One region of the Mesorhizobium sp. LNJC405B00 genome, then DNA from elsewhere that is predicted to be linked to it. Evidence: predicted binding sites of a transcription regulator. Region 1 holds the regulator's gene; each other region holds the start of a gene.
What was found. The regulator LexA, encoded in region 1, represses DNA repair genes until DNA is damaged. The targets are predictions, from matches to a motif close to TGTTCNNNNTGTGTTCNG.

Region 1 (3,780 bases):
GGCGCCTTTGCGCTGTTTCCCGATTTCTCTTCGCGCCGCCCAGTCAAGAAATATGCAGCAGTGGCAGCACTCGTCTCCATCGCCGCCTATCTCGTCATTTCAGGCGTCGTGGTTGCCGCCGAGCGCAGCTTCATCATGCTGGCGGTCATGCTTGTCGCCGTGCTGTTTGATCGCGCCGCACTCACCATGCGCAATCTGGCGATCTCCGCCATTGCCGTCATCCTGGTGTCGCCGCACGAGGTGGTCGGTCCCAGCTTTCCAGATGTCGTTTGCTGCCACCGCCGCCCTTGTCGGCGCCTATGCCGGCTGGGCCGATTACCGCGCCGACAAGGTGAGAACGCCGCCGGCAAAGCGCTCCTTCGTCGGCTTCCTGTCGCGAAAATTCGCGCTGGCCATGGGCGGCCTCGCCATGACCTCGATCATCGCCGGCAGTGCAACCTTGCTGTTCGCCATCTGGCATTTTCAGCGTGTGTCGCCGCTCAGCCTGATCGCCAATCTGGCCGTGATGCCGATTGTTTCGTTGATCGTCATGCCTTTTGCCGTGCTCAGCGCACTGGCGATGCCGTTCGGCGCCGACGGGCCGTTCCTCTATGTGATGGGCAAGGGTCTGATGGCGATGATCGCTATATCGGCCTGGATTTCCGAGCGCTCGCCGGTCGACGCCGTCGGGCTGATCTCCATCCGCTCGGTGCTGTTGGTGGCGGTCGCCCTCGTCATCGCCACCATGGCCACCACCTGGCTCAGGTTGGCGGCCGTGCCTTTCGCGCTGGCCGGCCTGTTGACGGTGCCGCAGGTGCTTACGCCCGACGTGCTCATATCCGAGGATGCGCATCTGGTGGCCATGCCGATCGGTGGCGGCGAACTCGCCCTCAACCGCGAACGCTCCAACGAATTCACCACGGACAATTGGAAACGGGCGCTGCGGGCCAAAACCATTATCCCACCTGAGATTTTCGAGGCAACAGATACGCGGTTCGATCTCGATCCGCTCGATCTGCCGCCCGGCTCGCCCTTCTATTGCACCGGCGATCTCTGTATCGCCCGGCACCCTTCCGGAGCCATTGTAGCGCTTGCGAAAGACCGCAAGACGGCGCGGCCGGCCTGTGCCTTCGCGAGCCTGATCGTCATCGATGACGCCACCGCCTACAATCCGTGCCGCGACCCGCTGGTGCTGGTCGTGACGAAGAAACAGCTGGCCCGCGACGGCAGCGCCGCCGTCTTCTTCGATCCGCAATCGGCAGCTGCAGCGCCAACCATCCGCTTCGCCGTCGACAAGCCGTATCGCCCCTGGCACGAGCAACGCCGCTTCTCCCGCGAAGCGCGCGGCCTGCCGCCTTACAACCAGCGTGAAAAGTACAAACCCAAGCCGGCTCAGTAGCGCCGGATCAATCCGACAAGCTTGCCCTGCACCTTCACCCTGTCCGGTCCAAAAATGCGGGTCTCGTAGGCCGGGTTGGCGGCTTCCAGGGCGATCGAGGCGCCCTTGCGGCGGAAGCGTTTCAGGGTCGCTTCCTCATCGTCGACCAACGCCACCACGATCTCGCCGGGGCTGGCTGTGTCGGCATTGCGGATGATGACCGTGTCGCCATCGAAAATGCCGGCCTCGATCATCGAATCGCCCTTGACCTCGAGCGCGTAGTGTTCGCCGCCCATGATCATATCGGGCGGCACCGAGATCGAATGGGTCTGATGCTGGATGGCGTCGATCGGCACGCCGGCGGCGATGCGTCCCATAACCGGGATTGAAATCGCGGAAACGGCATCGTCATTGCCGGCCGACATCGAACGCGACGGCGAGCCCGGCTTGATCTGGCGGCCGAGACCGCCTTGGCCCAACGCGCCTTGTCCTTGGCCGCCTTGCCCTTGGCCGGTTTGACCAAGACTGCCCTGAATGACGCTCGGCGAAAACTTCCTCGCCGCATTGAGGCCTGGTGCGATCGAGTCGGGCAGCCGCAGCACTTCCAGCGCGCGCGCCCGGTTCGGCAGCCGGCGAATGAAACCGCGCTCCTCAAGCGCCGTGATCAGGCGGTGGATGCCGGACTTGGAGGCGAGGTCGAGCGCTTCCTTCATCTCGTCGAAGGACGGCGGGATTCCGCTCTCCTTCAGGCGTTCATGGATGAACATCAGAAGCTCATGTTGTTTGCGCGTCAGCATCGCGGCCCCCAAGGGTTCTGAAACCAGAATCAGAAAAAACAAACCCAGAACAAACACTATCTGTTCCAGTTGTGTTCCGCAACCTTTTAAAGTTTAATGAATGTGTTGACGTTTTGTTCAGCGTAACGTTCGGCGCTGCGAGCGCCGCTCGTAGTCGTTGGCCGGCAACGGGGTGAAACGAAGACAAAGTGCCCTGCGTCGTCGGCTACGATCGCCGCTTCCTTTTCGGACGGGGCTGCGCAGCATCCGCGCCGGGTTCACTCTGGGCATAGACCTGCAGCGTGTAGCCGATGTGAGCGGTCATCAGAGTTTTCGCACGTTCGACGTCGCGATCGAGGGCCGCTTCCATCAGGGCGGTATGGTGTTCGATCGCCACGGCGTCGCGCAGGGCCGCCACGGCCTTCCGGTGGCCATCCGTGCGGCCGGCGGCGGCGCGCAGCGTCGGGGCCAGACCCAGAAAGCGGTGATGGCGATGCAATTGGTCGGAAATCGTCGCATTGAAGCGCAGCAGCCAGCTGGATGTCGCGGCACTGAGCAGCGCCGCATGGAAGGCATCGTGTTTTTCGTACCACGCGTCGACCGCATCATCCGATGGATCGTCGAGAACAGACCCGCACCGTGAGAGACGATAGTGGGCGGCAACGACCGCGTCTTCCCACTCACGGTCGCCCTCCTCGATCGATTCCACCAGCAGGGGCAGTTCGACCACCAGCCGCGCACGCGCCAAATCCTCGAGCTCCGCCCGAGAGACGGGAGCGACCGCAAACCCGCGGTTGCTGATGGCGGTCACAAGCCGTTCCGCCTCCAGCCGCGACAGCGCCTCGCGCAACGGCGTCCAGCCGATGCCGTAGGTGTTGCGCAGCGTGCTCAGCTTCAACGGCGCGGCAGGCGCCAGCCGGGTCGCAAGAATATCGCGCCTGAGCAGGCGATAGGCCGCTTCCGTCTTCGAGGTCTGCTCGTCATCCAGCATCGTGATCCATCAGACATAAACGCTCGGCGGATCATTATATATCAAAGCCTTTCAATGGGTGAATTATATATAATGTTTGACAGTTCAAGGGCGACCACTCAAGATCGCCGGCATGTTTGGGCGGCAGGCTCCGCCGCGCGCGTTTGTCCATGGAGGGGCGCCGGATCATGAGCACGACACCCGATCTCGCTACAATCGAAGCAATGGATGCCGCCGATCCGCTGCGCTCCATGCGCGAACGCTTTGTCTTGCCGCAAGGCGTGATTTATCTCGACGGCAATTCCCTGGGCGCCGCGTCAGCGGTCGTCTTCAGCGAACTGCAGCAGGCCGCCACGCAGGAATGGGCGCACGATCTCATTCGCGCCTGGAACACCGCCGGCTGGTTCAACATGCCGGTGGAACTCGGAGATCAGCTCGGGCGACTGATCGGCGCGGCTGATGGGCAGACGGTGGTCTGCGACACAACCTCGATCAACATCTACAAGCTGCTGCACGCAGCGCTCGGCATGCGGCCGGATCGGTCGGTCATCGTTGCCGAGGGCGACAGTTTCCCGACCGACCTCTACATGGCCGAAGGCGTCGCCTCGACCCGGCCGGGAACGCGGCTGCGGCTGGAGGGCGTCGACGCGGCCGCAATCGAGGAGCTGATCGACGAC
Region 2 (3,780 bases), on a different contig from region 1:
CTGTTCCCGCGCCTGAGGATCATTATAGGATCACAAAGGGCACACCGAAGGTCTATATCAAGACGGGATCGAGCGGCGCCAAGCGTGCCCAGGCGTTCTGCGGCGACTGCGGTTCGCATCTTTACGCAACGTCGGTTGGCGACGGGCCGAAGGTCTATGGGATCAGGGCGGGGACCGCGCGGCAACGCGAGGATCTCGTTCCGACCCAACAGAAATGGCACCGATCGGCCCTGCACTGGCTTCCGGAATTCGAGGGCGTAAGCATCGTAGAGGCGCAGTAGCACCTGCCTCCCGGTTAAGCGCGGCCCAAACCAGCCAATAATGTGCTAGGCTAGCCATCAAACGGATGGCGGGGGATAGCAATGTCGGAAACGGACAAAGTGTTTGCCGGCTCGATTCCGGAAAACTACGACCGCTACATGGTGCCGCTGATCTTCGAGCCGTTCGCCGCGGATTTGGCACGACGGGCAGCGTCCTTGTCGCCCGGCGCCGTCCTGGAAGTCGCCGCCGGCACCGGCGTTGTTACCCGCGCATTGGCGCCAAAACTGTCCCCTGGCGCAAGCTATGTCGTGACCGACCTCAACCAGCCTATGCTCGACTACGCGGCCTCGCGACAAGCTCCCGACAGTAGCATACAATGGCGTCAGGCGGATGCTCTGGCGCTGCCGTTCGAAGATGCGGCTTTCGATCTCGTTTGCTGTCAGTTCGGCGCGATGTTCTTTCCCGACCGAGCCGCCGGCTATCGCGAAGCAAAGCGGGTCCTGAAGACCGGCGGCCATTTCCTGTTCAACGTGTGGGATCGCATCGAAGAGAATGTATTCGCCAATGATGTGACGAATGCTCTTGCGGAGATTTTTCCGAACGATCCGCCCCGCTTTCTCGCCCGCACGCCGCACGGCTACAATGACATTGCATTGATCCGCGGCGAGTTGGAAGCCGCAGGTTTCTCCCGTGTGGTGATCGACACGAGGGCCGAACAAAGCCGTGCCTCCTCGCCGCGCCTTCCGGCGGTTGCCTATTGCCAGGGAACTCCGCTTCGCAACGAAATCGAGGCTAGAGGAAAACTGGAAGCCGCAACCGATCACGCCGCGTCCGTGATTGCAGCCAGACACGGCAGCGGCGAGGTTGCGGCCAAGATCCAGGCGCACGTGATCGTGGCTACGGTCTAATGCATGGCGCCCAGAAGTGTGCCGCGGTTCTGGGACAACGACATGCATCAAAACAAAGACTTTTAAAGCGCGTCGTATGAGTCCGTTCAGCGCGACGCGCTTTAATCGTCGCCTTCGACGACACGTAGCCTGAGCTGCCCCGTCTTGGAGTCCGCCACCCGCACCCCGGCTTCGGCCTTGGCGGGTCCGCCACCGCGCACTTCGGCTTCGCTTTCGCCAAACTCCAGCGCTTCGATCTTTTGGCCGCGCTTGGTCACCTTCGACGTCGACACCAGTATCTCGTCGATATCCTTGGCCGACTGGCCAAAATGCGTCTGCAACCGGCGCACGCGTTCGTCGACGCGCGCGACGTCTTCCATCAGCCGGATCACCTCGCCCTGGATCAGATGCGCCTGTTCGCGCATGCGGGCGTCCTTGAGGATGGCCTGGATGACCTGGATCGACAGCATCAAAAGCGACGGTGAGACGATGATGACACGCGCCCGGTGCGCCTTCTGGACCACGGCGTCGAAATTCTCGTGGATTTCGGCGAACACCGATTCCGACGGCACGAACATGAAGGCGGTGTCCTGCGTCTCGCCTTGGATCAGGTATTTTTCCGAGATATCGCGGACGTGAATTTCGATGTCGCGGCGGAAAGCCTGGGCCGCGATCTTCTGTTGTTCGGCGCCATCGGCGGCGCGGATGGCGTTCCAGGCTTCCAGCGGAAACTTGGCGTCGATGGCAAGCTGCGGCGCACCGTTCGGCATCCTGACCAGGCAGTCGGGACGGCTGCCGTTTGACAGCGTTGCCTGGAACTCGTAGGCGCCCATCGGAAGGCCGTCGGCGACGATCGCCTCCATGCGCGACTGGCCGAAGGCGCCGCGCGTCTGCTTGTTGGACAGGATCGCCTGCAATTGCACGACCTGGCCGGCCAGCGACTGGATGTTGCCTTGCGCGGTGTCGATGACCGCCAGCCGTTCCTGCAGTTTGGCGAGGCTCTCATGCGTCGATTTGGTCTGTTCGGTCATGGTTTGACCGAGCCTGCCGGTCATGGCGTCGAGGCGCTGGCCGATCGACTGGTTGAGTTCGGCCTGCCTTGCGCCGAACACGTCGGCGATGGCGCCCATGCGGCCCTGCATCTCGGCCTGGCTTTGCAAAATGCCGGCCATCCGCGCCTCGGCGTCGCGGGCGTGGTCGGCGGCTTCCGCCGCGGCGATGGTGCGCGCCTTGGCCGATCGCCACAGCGCCACGACAAGCGCCAGGAACAGGCCGAGAAACACCAGCGCACCGAGGGCCAGTGCATGGCCGAGCGTGATCGTCGTGGCGCCAAGCCGGGCAACGGGTTCGGAAAGGATGGTGCTCAGGTCGTTCATCCCGCCAGCATAGCCGATTCGCAGACCTGGCACAGATCAAAACGTGAACGAGACCGATTCGCACCGGTTGACGCTTCTCCTGCGACGTTTTAGGTGAGGCGCCATGTCGATCAAGCCGCTCATCATCCTTCCCGATCCTATCCTGCGCCAGGTTTCCAAACCGGTCGAACGCGTCGACGCGCCTTTGCGCAAACTGGCCGACGACATGCTGGCGACGATGTATGATGCGCCGGGCATCGGCTTGGCCGCAATCCAGATCGGCGAGCCGCTGCGCATGCTGGTCATCGACCTCGCCAAGGAAGACGAGCCGCCGGCGCCGCATGTCTTCATCAATCCCGAAATCCTCGAAAGCGCCGACGCTCGCTCGGTCTACGAGGAAGGCTGCCTGTCGATCCCGGACTATTACGCCGAGGTCGAGCGTCCCGCCTCGGTGCGCGTGAAATATCTCGACCGCGACGGCAAGCTGCAGGAGATCGAGGCCGAAGGCCTGATGGCGACCTGCCTGCAGCACGAGATCGACCATCTCAACGGTGTGCTGTTCATCGACCACATCTCGAAGCTGAAGCGCGACATGGTGGTCAAGAAGTTCAAGAAGCTCGCCAAGGACAAGGCGCCGGGCAAGCTGGTGGGATAGGGAAGATGCCGCTTCGCGTCATCTTCATGGGCACGCCGGAGTTTTCGGTGCCGGTGCTGCGCGCGATTGCCGAGGCCGGGCACGAGATAGCAGCCGTCTACACCCAGCCGCCGCGCGCCGCGGGCCGCCGCGGGCTGGAGCTGACACCGTCGCCGGTGCAGCGCGAGGCTGAGCGGCTGGGCATCGAAGTGCGCACGCCGCTGTCGCTGAAGGGCGAGGCCGAGCAAGCTGCTTTCCAGGCGTTGCGTGCCGATGTCGCGGTCGTCGTCGCGTATGGTTTGCTGTTGCCGAAGGCTATTCTGGAGGCTCCGCGCCTCGGCTGCCTCAACGGCCACGCCTCGCTTTTGCCGCGTTGGCGTGGTGCAGCTCCCATCCAGCGCGCCATTATGGCCGGCGACGTCGAGACCGGCATGATGGTGATGCGCATGGAAGAGGGCCTGGACACCGGTCCGGTGGCACTGGTTGAAAAATGCGCCATAGAGCCCGATATGACGGCCGGCGATCTGCACGACCGCTTGATGAATATTGCTGCCACGCTGATGGTGGAAGCGCTGTCCCGATTGGAGACAAATACCCTGGCATCGACTTTGCAGGCGGCTGACGGGGTGACCTACGCCAGGAA
Region 3 (3,780 bases), on a different contig from region 1:
GGCGGTGCGGCCGAACTGGACCCCCGACGAGATCCAGCGCGAGCTCGACAACAATGCGCAAGGCATTCTCGGCTATGTCGTGCGCTGGATCGACCAGGGCGTCGGCTGCTCGAAAGTGCCCGACATCAACGATGTCGGCCTGATGGAAGACCGCGCCACGCTGCGCATCTCCTCGCAGCACATCGCCAACTGGCTGCACCACAAGGTCTGCTCCGAAATCCAGGTGATGGATTCGCTGCGCCGCATGGCGGCGATCGTCGACCTGCAGAACGCCGGCGACCCGCTCTACCGCCCGATGGCCACCGATTTCGACAATTCCATCGCCTTCCACGCCGCCTGCGACCTGGTGTTTAGAGGCCGCGAACAGCCGAATGGCTATACGGAACCGGTGCTGCACGCACGGCGGCTGGAGCTGAAGGCGAAAGAGCGGGCGAATTAGCGCCTGCGTTTCCCTCCCCCTTGAGGGGAGGGTGGCCCGAAGGGCCGGGTGGGGTCCTGCGTGAAGTGCGCCGACTCCCTTCGGACGACACTACAAGCAATGTCATCGCAGAGGCCCTTTCTCGGCTCGGCTTCAAAAAAAAATCGAGCATTCTTCGGCGACCCCACCCGGCCGCTTCGCGGTCACCTTCCCCTCAAGGGGGGAGGATTACGCCGCCTGCGCTACCCGCTCCGACATCATGCGGTAGGAAATCGCCTCGGCCAGGTGAATTCGGCCGACGGTTTCGCTGGCGTCGAGGTCAGCCAGTGTGCGCGCCACTTTGAGCACGCGGTGATAGGCGCGCGCAGAAAAGCCGAGTTTCTCGCTGGCGTCTTTCAGCAGCGACAGGCCTGCTGCGTCCGGCGCGGCGATGTCCTCGATGACAGAAGGCGAGCAATGGGCGTTGGTGGTGGCGCTGGTGACGCCCAGCCGCTCGAAACGTTCGCGCTGGATGGTGCGGGCGCGCGCCACGCGCTGGGCGACGGCTGCACTTTTCTCCGCTCGGTCGGGCCGGATCAGGTCGGCGGCCGAGACCGCCGGTACCTCGATCCTGAGGTCGATGCGGTCGAGCAACGGGCCTGAGATGCGCGCCTGGTAATCGGTGCGGCAGCGTTCGCCGCGCAGGCAGCGATAGCCGGGCTCGCCGGCCATGCCGCAACGGCACGGGTTCATCGCCGCCACCAGCTGGATGCGGGCCGGATAGGTGACGCGGTGGTTGGCGCGCGCGATCATGCAGTCGCCGGTCTCCAGCGGTTGGCGCAGCGCATCCAAGGTCTGCGGCGTGAATTCGGGAAACTCGTCGAGGAACAGCACGCCGTTATGGGCAAGCGATACTTCGCCCGGCCGCGCCCTGATGCCGCCGCCGACCATTGCCGCCATCGAGGCCGAATGGTGCGGGGCGCGGAACGGCCGCCGGTCGGTGAGCTTGCCTTCGCCGAGCTCGCCGGCCACCGAGGCGATCATCGAGACTTCCAGGAGTTCCTTCGGCGCCAGTGGCGGCAGGATCGAAGGCAGCCTTTGCGCCAGCATCGATTTTCCCGAGCCGGGAGGCCCTACCATCAAGAGATTGTGGCCGCCGGCCGCCGCCACTTCCAGCGCCCGCTTGGCGCTTTCCTGGCCCTTGATGTCTGAGAGGTCGGGCAGGTCGCGCGCCGAGACATGAATGCCGGGCTCGGGTCGCGACAGCACCTGCGTGCCGCGAAAATGATTGGCGATGGCAATCAGGCTGCGCGGCGCCAATATGTCGAAATCCTTTCCCGCCCAGGCCGCTTCCGGCCCGCAGCCGAACGGGCAAATCAGGCCTTTGCCCTCGGCATTGGCGCCGATCGCCGCCGGCAGGGCGCCTGCAACCGCGGCAATGGTTCCGTCGAGCGACAATTCGCCGAGCACGACATAGGAGGCCAGCATGTCGCCCGGAATGGCGCCGAGTGCTGCCATCAGGCCGAGCGCGATCGGCAGGTCGTAATGGCTGCCTTCCTTGGGCAGATCGGCTGGAGCGAGGTTGACCGTCACCTTCTTCGACGGCATCGACAGGCCCGATGCATGGAGCGCCGCCTGCACGCGCTCGCGGCTTTCGGCCACCGCCTTGTCGGCCAGCCCGACGATCTGCATGCCGACCTTGCCCGGCGCAATCATCACCTGGACATCAACCGGCACGGCCTCGATGCCCTGGAAAGCCACCGTGCGAACCCGCGCCACCATCTTGCTCTGCCCCCGGATACCGGCTCGCCTCGGCCTTGTGGTTCAGACCGCGAGCGACGTCAGGACAAGACAACCATAGATTTCAGGCCAAGGCAAGAACATTACAGGAACATGCATTCGTGGTGGTTGCAGCGCGCTGTGCCGGTTGCAAAAACGGAAGATGGTTAAGCAAAATGGAACGGCTGCTCCGCCTCCTCGACCGCGTTTAACAAGGGCGACTAGGCCCTTCGGCAATCTGAGGGTGTTGCTTCTAAGCGGTGATGAAGGCATCGACCGAACCTGAAAGCGATCGATCGATCGCGACCTGCGGTGGAAGCCACTCCATGACAGGATATCTGAAAGGCCAAGGCAGGGCGATCCGGCGCGAAGAGCCGCTCTCCAGAAAAATCTCGTTTACAAGGTCTATGAACCGCCCGCGGTCTCGTTCGATTCGTTTCAAAGTTTGCGAACGAATGTAATCCCGGGGAATTCGTCGCTCCTTCAGCGCTAAGACAGCCTCCGCGATGGATCGAGGATCGGGTGGAACTGTGAGCGAATAGTCGTCATCCAGATAAAGGTCTCGGCCGCCATGGTTCGGCGTCGTGACCACTGGAAGGCCCGCGAGAAGATATTCCGTGCTGGCGAACATTGGTCCTTCCAGGTGAGAGAGACAGATTCCCACGGCTGCACGATTTAGATGCGTGTTCACCTGAGCCGGTGCCAATCGGACCGGCTTGCCGGTGCCGTCAAACTCGTTGATAAAGACGTGATGCGGCGCGAGCTCCCTATGCCGATTTATTCGCGCTCTTTCCGACTCCGTCGTGGAGGATCCGCTTGAATCTCGATAGAAGACAAATGCGCAACGCTGGATGCCAAGCGACAAGTCATGGCGCTTCCACGGAGCCAGCTGCGCATTGTAGATTGCATCAAATTCTACAGGGACGTCATCGAGAGGCCTGAATATGTGTTCGGAGGTTGTTGACGTCTTGTTGTGCAGGACGGCGGCCTCGCCGGACTGGTTCAACAGATCAGCCTCTGCCTGAGTGTTGGATAGGAAGATTAGCGAGTGACGGGGGTTCTTGAGTCTATGCAGAACGGCATAGGTCCGGATGGTTTTGACGCTAGCACTGTTTTCGACGGACCAGGTTGGCGAGATGAGAAACCAGGCGCGGTGGCTGCGTGGACGGAAAGGCATATGACTTGCTAATCCGAGCGGCGTACCGGACATTCCCGAATAGGATATGAACGGATCGTCCGACAGCAAACTGGCCTGAAGAGCAGGTTGCGACTTCGCGGAAGGGTGCCCTTTTCTGAGGTTGTGGCCATGACGCAGCATGGCTCTGACAATCTCGAATTTGGTAGGAGGGCGATACCCGTGCTGTAGGGTCAACATGCGTCAATTGCGATCTTGAGTGCGGAGAAAAACTCGCTTCGATAGAGAGAAATTTGGCAAAGAAACACCGCCATTTGATCGACGGAATATCTCAGGCGATCAAATCTGGTGTACGGAGAAGCGCCTCTTGAAAGAAAACATCGTCCCAAGCGGAGCTGGTTCTCACATCGCGCTACCAACCGTATCCGTTGCGTAGGCTGTTTCAATCAAGAGGCATTCATCGACACTG
Region 4 (3,780 bases), on a different contig from region 1:
AGGGCGAAAATCCAATCCGAGCGCGTCGGCTGCGTCAGGCCCGCCAAACTGGTTTCGAAGTAGCTCTTCAGCCGCGCCCAGATCACAAGCTGGTCTCCGTATCGGAAGCGCAGGCTAGAGCAATTCGAGGAAAAGTGTGAAACGGTTTTCCGCCCGGAACTGCGTCAAAACGAAGAGTCGGCCGGCGCTCAGATATCCAGCACTTCCGTTGCGGCGAATTCGGCGCGTTCCTGGATGAAGCGGAAGCGGGCTTCCGGCTTGGTGCCCATCAGCGCGTCGACAGCATCCTTGGTTGCCGCCACGGCGTCGATGACATCGACCCTGAGCAGCGTGCGCTTCCTCGGGTCCATGGTGGTTTCCTTCAACTGCGCGGCCATCATTTCGCCCAGGCCCTTGAAACGGCCGATCTCGACCTTGGCGCGGCCGGTGAATTCGGTGCGCAACAGCTCGTCCTTGTGCGCATCGTCCCTGGCATAGGCAACCTTGCCGCCTTGCCGGATCGAATAGAGCGGCGGCACCGCCAGATACAGATGGCCGCCATTCACCAGGTTCGGCATTTCCTGGTAGAAGAAGGTGATCAGCAGCGAGGCTATGTGAGCGCCGTCGACGTCGGCGTCGGTCATGATGATCACGCGGTCGTAGCGCAAATCCTCGTCGCGGTATTTCGAGCGCGTGCCGCAGCCGAGCGCCTGAATCAGGTCCGAAATCTGCTGGTTGGCGGCTAGCTTGTCGTTGCCGGCGCTGGCGACGTTGAGGATTTTTCCGCGCAGCGGCAGCACCGCCTGGCTGGCGCGGTCGCGCGCCTGCTTGGCCGAGCCGCCGGCCGAGTCGCCTTCGACGATGAACAGTTCGGCGCCCGCGGCGGCATTCTGCGTGCAGTCGGCGAGCTTGCCGGGAAGGCGCAGCTTGCGCACCGCGCTCTTGCGCGACACTTCCTTTTCCTGGCGCCGGCGCACCCGCTCGTCGGCGCGCGCAATCACCCATTCCAGCAGCTTGGAGGCTTCCTGCGGATTGTCGGCCAGCCAGTGGTCGAAGGGATCGCGGATGGCGGTCTCGACAATGCGAATGGCTTCGATCGTTGCCAGCCTGTCCTTGGTCTGGCCGACGAATTCCGGCTCGCGAATAAACACCGATAGCATGCCTGCCGCCGAGATCATCACGTCTTCGGAGGTGACGATCGAGGCGCGCTTGTTGCCGACCAGGTCGGCATAGGCCCGAAGCCCGCGCGTCAGCACATTGCGAAAGCCGGCCTCATGCGTGCCGCCTTCGCCGGTCGGGATTGTGTTGCAGTAGGAGTTGACGAAGCCGTCACCGCCGAACCAGGTCACCGCCCATTCCAGCGAGCCGTGGCCGCCCTGTTTTTCGCTCTTGCCGGCGAAGATCTCGCGGGTCACCTGGAAGTCGTCGCCAAGCGATGCCTTGAGATAGTCCTTCAAGCCGCCGGGGAAATGGAACTCCGCCTTGGCGGGCGTCTGGTCCTTTTCCTTGATCAGCGATGGGTCGCAGCTCCAGCGGATCTCGACGCCGCCGAACAGATAGGCTTTCGAGCGGGTCATGCGATAGAGCCGCGCCGGCTCGAAGGCGGCGCCCTTGCCGAAAATCTGCTCGTCGGGATGGAAGCGGATTTTGGTGCCGCGCCGGTTGTGCACTTCGCCGAGCTGCTCCAGCCCGCTCACCGGAACGCCGCGCGAGAACCTTTGGCGGTAAAGCTGGCGACCGCGCGCGACTTCGACTTCGAGATGGTCCGACAGCGCATTTACGACCGAGACGCCAACACCGTGCAGACCGCCGGAGGTCTCATAGACCTTGCTATCGAACTTGCCGCCCGAATGCAGCGTCGTCATGATGACTTCGAGCGCCGGCTTCTTGAATTTCGGATGCGGATCGACCGGAATGCCGCGGCCATTGTCGGTAACGGTCAGAAACCCGTCGGCCGACAGCTCGACATCGATGAAGGTAGCATGGCCGGCGACCGCCTCGTCCATCGAATTATCGATGACCTCGGCAAACAGATGGTGCATCGCCTTGTCGTCGGTGCCGCCAATATACATGCCGGGACGGCGCCGCACCGGCTCCAGCCCCTCCAGCACCTCGATGTCGGCGGCGCTATAGCCCTCGCTGCCGTCCTTGGTCGCGGCAGGACGCTTCGTGGCCTGCACCAGCGGGTCGGCCGGGCGCGAAGGTGTCCGAGCCGGTTGGGGCTGCTTTTCCAGATTGCCGAAAAGATCGTTGTTGTCGTCCATGCCTACCATAGAATCCGGTGCCGCGAATCACCCGTCCATACTGCCACGCTTTTCGGCGCCAAGCGACGGAAGTTCCTGTTACGTTCGGGGATTAAACCCTTCTTATCCTAAAACCTTTCGATAACCAAGCTGGCGGAAATAGGTCCGTGCGGAGCGGGCGCGATTCCTGAATCTTTAACAAAGCGGCCTAGCGTCGCCTCAACAAAACAAAAGACCACGAATGTCAGGGGTTGGTTGTGAGGGGCAAGGCCATAACGATGATTGGCATCGCTGCCGTCTTCGGCGCGATTTCAATCTTTGCCGCGGATTTCTGGGTGAAAAGCCAGGCCAAGGCCGATGCCGAAGAGAAAACGGCGTCGATCCCGGCGCCCGCCGTCCCCAAGGTCGTCTTCAAGACCATCGTGGTGGCCAACGCGCCGCTGCGTTACGGCATGGAGCTTGACCGGGCGCAGCTCAGCGAAATCCCATGGTCCGAGGATTCGGTGCCGCAGGGCGCATTCACCACAGTCAATGCATTGCTCGCCGAAGGCAGCCGCGTGGTATTGTCGCCGATCGAGATCAACGAGCCGGTGCTGATCAGCAAATTGTCGGGGCCGAACGGCCGCGCGACGCTATCCAACATGATGACGCCCGGCATGCGGGCGGTGACAATCCGCACCGACGAGATCGCCGGTGTCGGCGGCTTCGTCATGCCGGGCGACCGGGTCGACGTGGTGCTGACACGCGATGCGGGCGAAATCCAGGAAGTGGCCAAGAACGCGCAGGGCGCTGCCGGATCGACCGTTACCTCCGAGATCGTCGTCTCCGACGCCAAGGTGCTGACCGTGGGGCAGGGCGCCGACGAGCGCCAGACCACACCGCAGATCGCCAATTCCGTCACCATCGAGGTGACGACCGAAGGCGCGCAGAAAGTGGCGCTTGCCCGCACCGTCGGCACCTTGTCGCTGTCGCTCCGCTCGGCCGCAGACGGAGGGGCCGCCAAGGACGGCGTCACCACCATCTCGTCCTTCGGCGGATCGGTCGCCTCCGGCGTCCAGGCCGCTGCCGGCGCGCTGTTCACTGCCGCGACCAAGGAGCCTGAGAAGCCGAAATTCAAGACGATCATCGTGACGCGCGGCACGCAGGTCGAAGAATACCAGGTTCCTGCGCGGGACCAGCAATAACTGCCGGTGGGGACCGGGCGAGGGACGGGACAGATGTCGGGACTTCATGCATTTCAGACGACGAAAGGACTGCGCCCAATGCGGGCGCTCGCGATAGCGGCTTGCCTCGCCGCGGCCGCAATGCTCGGCCTCAGCGCGCCAGCCAAGGCCGACAACGATATCGTCCATGTCTCGTCGACAACGAATGCGTCGATCAAGGTGGCCAAGGGCAAGCCGAAGACGGTCATGACCAATGCCGCCTTCTATCAGATCGTCATCGGCGATCCGGAGATCGCCAACGTCAATCCGCTGACCGACAAATCCTTCTATGTGCTGGGCAACAATCTCGGCACCACCGGCATCGCGCTGTTCGACGAGAACAAGCAGTTGGTCGG

Region 2: X756_RS159815 (DNA recombination protein RmuC) is a predicted target of LexA. The motif match lies at 2,557-2,574, and genes of this name have one in related genera.
Region 3: X756_RS159970 (YifB family Mg chelatase-like AAA ATPase) is a predicted target of LexA. The motif match lies at 2,274-2,291, and genes of this name have one in related genera.
Region 4: parE (DNA topoisomerase IV subunit B) is a predicted target of LexA. The motif match lies at 2,314-2,331, and genes of this name have one in related genera.

What each region holds. Positions count from the first base shown of each region.
Region 1 covers NZ_AYWC01000007.1:190,447-194,226, reverse strand. Annotated here, with positions in the region: partial or broken gene X756_RS01000000165600 (ComEC/Rec2 family competence protein) at 1-1,378, shown strand, start outside; gene lexA (transcriptional repressor LexA) at 1,372-2,154, opposite strand; gene X756_RS150390 (GntR family transcriptional regulator) at 2,360-3,124, opposite strand; gene kynU (kynureninase) at 3,292-3,780, shown strand, end outside.
Region 2 covers NZ_AYWC01000002.1:352,486-356,265, forward strand. Annotated here, with positions in the region: gene X756_RS159825 (GFA family protein) at 1-281, shown strand, start outside; gene X756_RS159820 (class I SAM-dependent methyltransferase) at 363-1,169, shown strand; gene X756_RS159815 (DNA recombination protein RmuC) at 1,271-2,524, opposite strand; gene def (peptide deformylase) at 2,628-3,158, shown strand; gene fmt (methionyl-tRNA formyltransferase) at 3,164-3,780, shown strand, end outside.
Region 3 covers NZ_AYWC01000002.1:320,738-324,517, forward strand. Annotated here, with positions in the region: gene X756_RS159975 (malate synthase G) at 1-439, shown strand, start outside; gene X756_RS159970 (YifB family Mg chelatase-like AAA ATPase) at 647-2,179, opposite strand; gene X756_RS159965 (glycosyltransferase) at 2,430-3,494, opposite strand; gene X756_RS1000000169695 (hypothetical protein) at 3,714-3,780, opposite strand, start outside.
Region 4 covers NZ_AYWC01000006.1:167,072-170,851, reverse strand. Annotated here, with positions in the region: gene X756_RS151650 (FUSC family protein) at 1-86, opposite strand, end outside; gene parE (DNA topoisomerase IV subunit B) at 189-2,243, opposite strand; gene cpaB (Flp pilus assembly protein CpaB) at 2,501-3,406, shown strand; gene X756_RS151665 (type II and III secretion system protein family protein) at 3,485-3,780, shown strand, end outside.